Linked DNA regions of Bosea vaviloviae. Each later gene encodes a partner of the first gene's protein in a complex. Links are inferred from orthologs where the notes say so. Each region holds a gene or a part of one and is shown in the gene's direction. Other genes may lie near its edges.

The links. The genes of interacting proteins can lie anywhere in the genome.
Region 2: the proteins of trxA (region 1) and trxB are in contact, whole or in part, in a crystal structure (PDB 1F6M), measured with the Escherichia coli proteins. The link is inferred for Bosea vaviloviae from one-to-one orthologs.

The regions. Positions count from the first base shown.
Region 1 is NZ_CP017147.1:1,061,189-1,063,941, reverse strand. It holds trxA (thioredoxin), read left to right. Parts: upstream 1-1,093; coding sequence 1,094-1,414; downstream 1,415-2,753. Other genes in the region: BHK69_RS05020 (transglycosylase domain-containing protein), read left to right, coding at 2,230-2,753; BHK69_RS05025 (DoxX family protein), read right to left, coding at 1,502-1,900; addA (double-strand break repair helicase AddA), read left to right, coding at 1-985. UniProt on the Escherichia coli protein: Participates in various redox reactions through the reversible oxidation of its active center dithiol to a disulfide and catalyzes dithiol-disulfide exchange reactions.
Region 2 is NZ_CP017147.1:5,697,058-5,699,804, forward strand. It holds trxB (thioredoxin-disulfide reductase), read left to right. Parts: upstream 1-764; coding sequence 765-1,730; downstream 1,731-2,747. Other genes in the region: BHK69_RS26265 (mitochondrial fission ELM1 family protein), read left to right, coding at 1-677; BHK69_RS26275 (LysR family transcriptional regulator), read left to right, coding at 1,873-2,747.

The DNA.
Region 1 (2,753 bases):
GCAGCAGATGGTCGAGGAGCACCACCGCCTGCTTTACGTCGCGCTGACGCGGGCAGAGGACCGCCTGATCGTCTGCGGCGCGCAGCCCAAGGGTGAAGCCCCCGAGGGCAGCTGGTATGCGATGGTCGCAGCCGGGCTCGCCGGCTCCGAACAGGGCCTGCAGGACATAGCCGCGCCCGACGGCCAGGGCGTGATCCAGCGTTTCCGCGTTTCGGCGCCGCGCGCTGCCGAGCCCGCCAAAGCGCTGGACGCGCCTGGCGCGATCGAGATCCCCGCCTGGTTCGGCCGCCCGGCGCCGAGCGAGCACGAGCCCGCGCCGCCATTGAAGCCGTCGAGCGCGCTCTCCGCCGCCGACGGCACCGAACGGCCGGGCGACGGACCCTTCCTTGCCCAGGCCGCGAGCGCCGGCCGGTTGGCGCATCTGCTGCTGCAGATCCTGCCCGAAGTCGAAGCCGCACGGCGCGAGGCGGCAGCGCAGGCGCTGGCGGCGACGCGCGGCGGCGGCTTGCCGACAGAGCGGCGCGCGCGGATCGTCACGGCGGCGCTTGCCTTGCTGCGCGAACCCGCGCTGGCCGCGCTGTTCGCTGAAGGCTCGCTCGCCGAAGTGCCGGTCACCGGCGCGATCTCGCTGGTGGATGGTTCCCGGCGATTGGTGTCGGGCCAGATAGACCGGCTCGCGGTGACGCAGGATGAAGTCCTGATCGCCGATTTCAAGACCACGGCGCGGCCCCCCGCGAATGCGGCCGCGATCCCGCCCACGACCCTGGCGCAGCTTGCAGTCTATCGCGCGCTTGTCGGGGCGATCTATCCCGGCCGCCGCGTGCGGGCGCTGGCGATCTACACCGCGACGCTGACGACGCTCGAGCCGGACGGGCATGATCTCGACGCCGTCTTGGCGCAAATGGCAGACTTGGCGCAAATGGCAGACTTGGCGCAAATGGCAGACTTGGCGAAAATGGAAGACCTGGCGAAAATGGCAGGTTAGCCTTGCTTCAAGGGCCTGCGACCGTGCCTTGACCCGGGCCTTGCGCATTCATAGCTTCACGGCGAATGCAGCGCTGCTGCCAAACAGATTGTGAAAGGCGACCAAGCCATGGCGACGACCAAAGTGACCGATGCGAGCTTCGAGGCGGATGTCCTGAAGTCCTCCGAGCCGGTCGTGGTGGATTTCTGGGCGGAATGGTGCGGTCCCTGCCGCATGATCGGCCCGGCGCTTGAGGAAATCGCCGGCGAGATGAACGGCAAGGTCAAGATCGTGAAGATGAACGTCGATGAGAACCAGGCGATCCCCGCCCAGTTCGGCATCCGCTCGATTCCGACCCTGATGCTGTTCAAGGACGGCAAGCTGGCCTCGCAGAAGGTCGGCGCCGCCCCCAAGAGCGACCTGTCGCGCTGGATCGCCGGCTCCGTCTGAAGGCTACGCTCGATCCGACAAAAAGGAGCCCGCCTTCCCTGGGGAAGGCGGGCTTTTTCGTCTTCTGCGTGGTCGAGGCGGGCTCGATCAGGCCTTGCTGCGGTTATCGACGCTCCAGGCGCCGGCGCCGGCGACAACGAGATAGAGGAAGATGAAGCAGTAGAGGATCGCGGCGTCGCCGCCATTCGCGATCGGGTAGAGGCTCCGGGGCGCGTGGAACATCCAGTAGGCATAGGCCATCTCGCCCGCGAGGATGAAGGCGACGGGGCGGGTCAGGAAGCCGACCAGCAGCAGCAGGCCGCCAAAAGCCTCGAGAATCGCGCCGAACCAGAACAGCGTGAAGGCGGCCGGAAGGCCGCTGGCCGGCGCCACGGGGAAGCCGAAGAGCTTCTGCGTGCCATGGGCGATGAAGATCAGCGCCGTGACGATGCGCAGCAATCCGAGCATCTGGGGCGAATAGCGCTGGAGGGAGTTGAGGGCCTGCATGTATCTCTCTTTCTGTACAGCTTGCGATTTCGACATTGAATCTTCGTCGATCCGGAATTGTCGTCGACACTCGGAGAATCGATCGAGGCATCACCACCCGAAGGCTTAATTTGCGCTTGATAGGCAGATTGTCGCAGGTGACGCAATATTCTCCGCGCAGCGATACAGGCTTGCATGATTGCAACATCTTCACGTTCACGTGACGCTGCGACGCGCGCCCCTCTGCCCCAGGCTTAACCACCCCTTAAAAGCGCCATGTTTCACTCCTGTTTGACGCGAGGGCAGCTTTACCTTTTTGAGAATGTGCCGACAGGCTTGAACGGGGCGGAATGAACGACAGGACGAGACGGGGCGAACGGCGCGAGCCGTCATTCGAACGCGGCCGCGACGAAAGCCGCGACGATTTCGACATGCGTCTGTCCGACGACGATCGCCCTGGGCGCGGCAACCGCGCGCCCGCCCGTTATGACGAGCGGCGCGAAGCTCCGCGACGCGACAAGCGCAGCGGTGGCGGCAATGGCGGTGGCGGCCGGCGGCGCAAGCGCAAAGGCCGCTCGCTGCTCGGCGGCCTGTTCTACTGGACCATGGTGCTCGGCCTCTGGTGCGCCATCGGGCTGGGCGGGCTGATCGCCTATCACGCCGCGCAATTGCCGCCGATCAACCAGCTCACCGTGCCGAAGCGACCGCCCAATATCGCGATCCTCGCCGCCGACGGCACATTGCTCGCCAATCGCGGCGAGACCGGCGGGCGCACCATCACGATCGGCGAGGTGCCGCCCTATCTGCCCAAGGCCTTCGTGGCGATCGAGGACCGGCGCTTCTACGAGCATTTTGGCATCGATCCCATCGGCCT
Region 2 (2,747 bases), 4.6 Mb from region 1 along the record:
CGCGCACAGGGACCAGCGCAGCAGACTTCATCTGGGTCGCCGAGCATGATCGTTTGCGCGGACGGAACGTGCTCGTCACCACGACCTCGCCGCACCGGCTCGCGCCGGAGCAACTAACGCAGGCCCGCGCGCACCCGCCCGCCGCGATCGCGGCGCTGCCCTCGCCACGCGCGGCAGTCATCGTCGGCGGCGACAGCCGGCACCATCGCTTCCGGCCCGAAGATATCGCGCGCTTCGTCGGCCTGCTCGACCTGCTCGCGCAATCCGGCGTGGCGCTGATGGGCTCGCGCTCACGGCGCACATCGGCAGCGCTCGACGCGGCGGTCGCAGAGGTCTTCGCCCGCCATAAGGGCTGGTGGTGGGACGGCACGGGCGAGAACCCTTACGTCGCATTGCTCGCCAATGCCGACGCGATCGTCACGACGGCGGATTCGACCAACATGATCGGCGAGGCGACCGCGACCGGCGTGCCGATCCTGGTCTTCGAACCGCATGGCGGTCACGGCAAGCTGGCGAAGTTCCTGGAGGCGCTGAAGCGGCAAGGCGCTGTGCATCACTTCGAGGGGCATCTTGCTGGAGCGCGCTATGAGCCGCTAGACTCGACGGCCGAGATTGCAGAGGCGGTCCGCCAGGGCTGGCTCAGGCATCGGGCAGACCTTGGACTTGCCGAATCCTGAGCCGGTGCGGCCTTGCACCGACCGATCGAGACCGTATCTGACTGAATGAAGTCGTGGCATCGGCCGCGCGAACAGGAATTTGAGACGATGGCCCATACCCATGCCCGCGTCATGATCGTCGGCTCCGGCCCCGCCGGCTACACCGCCGCGATCTATGCCGCCCGCGCCATGCTCGAGCCGGTGCTGATCTCCGGCATACAGGCCGGCGGCCAGCTGATGATCACCACCGATGTCGAGAACTATCCCGGCTTCGCCGATGTGATTCAGGGCCCCTGGCTGATGGAGCAGATGCGTGTCCAGGCCGAGCATATGGGCACCAAGATGGTCTCCGACCACATCTCGAAGGTCGACCTCTCCCAGCGGCCCTTCCGGCTCTGGGGCGATGGCGGCGAGACCTATTCCTGCGATGCGCTGATCGTCGCTACCGGCGCGCAGGCGAAATGGCTCGGCCTGCCCTCCGAGCAGAGCTTCCAGGGCTTCGGCGTCTCGGCTTGCGCCACCTGCGACGGCTTCTTCTTCCGCAATAAGGAGGTCGTTGTCGTCGGCGGCGGCAATACGGCAGTCGAGGAGGCGCTCTACCTCGCCAACCTTGCCAGCAAGGTCACGCTGGTCCACCGCCGCGATTCGCTACGCGCCGAGAAGGTGATGCAAGACCGGCTATTCAAGCACCCCAAGGTCGCGGTGGTCTGGGACAGCGAGATCGCCGAGATCTGCGGCGGCACGCAGCCGCCCAACGTCACGCATCTGCGCCTGCGCAACCTCAAGACCGGCGCGGAAAGCGAACTCAAGACCGACGGCGTCTTCATCGCGATCGGCCACAAGCCCGCAACCGAGCTTTTCGTCGGCCAGCTCGCCATGCGTGATTCGGGCTATCTCGACGTCGCCCCCGGCACCGCCCAGACCAATATCCCAGGCGTTTTCGCCGCCGGCGACGTCACCGACGAACATTACCGCCAGGCCGTGACGGCAGCGGGCCTCGGCTGCATGGCCGCGCTCGATGCCGAACGCTGGTTGCAGGCGAGCGAATTGGAGCAGCGCCAGGCGGCCGAGTGAGATCGCATCGCGATAGATCACCAATTGTGATGGATTTCGTCACCAGATTCAGTGCGAAAAAAGAACATCAATGTCACGCAGACATTGACCTGCAATGGTTTTGCCCCCCAACATGCACGAAACGCATAACGGGGGGACCGCGGTGGATTGGGACCGCATCAGGATTTTTTATACCGTCGCTGAATCCGGCAGTTTTACCAAGGCGGGAGACGTTCTGGGCCTGAGCCAATCTGCGGTTAGCCGCCAGATCGGCGCGCTGGAGCGCGAATTGCGTGCGCCCTTGTTCCATCGGCATACGCGCGGGCTGATCTTGACCGAGCAGGGCGAACTGCTCTGGCGCGCTGCGCGCGAGATGACGCAGCGCCTGGAGCGAACCCGCGCCCAGCTTTCGGAGACGCGCGAGCACCCCTCCGGCGAGCTCAAGGTCACCGCGACGCGCGGCCTCGGCGGGCACTGGCTGACGCCCCGCCTCGCCGAGTTCCTGGACCTCTACCCCGACATCAAGGTCGAGCTCATCCTCACCGACGAGGAACTCGATCTCTCGATGCGCGAGGCCGACATCGCGATCCGGCTGCGCCAGCCGCAACAGCCCGACCTGATCCAGCGCAAGCTCTTCACCGTGCATTTCCACGTCTACGGATCGCCGGCCTATGTGAAGCGCTTCGGCGAGCCAAAGACCTATGAGGAGCTGGACAACCACCGCATCCTCTCCTTCGGCGGCACCTCGCCATCCTACCTCACGGCGGTGCACTGGCTCGGTACTTTGGGCCGCGACCAGCGCAACCCGCGCCCGATCCACCTGACCGTGAACAACATCACCGCGATGAAGCGCGCAGTCGATTCGGGGGCCGGCATCGCCGTGCTGCCGGATTATCTGATCGAGACCGGCTCGCCCCTGATGCAGTTGCTGCGGGAGACCGAAATGCCGCAGCTCGAGAGCTATCTGGTCTATCCGGAAGAAATGAAGTCAGTCGCCCGCGTGCAGGTGTTCCGCGACTTCCTGATTCAGAAGGCGCA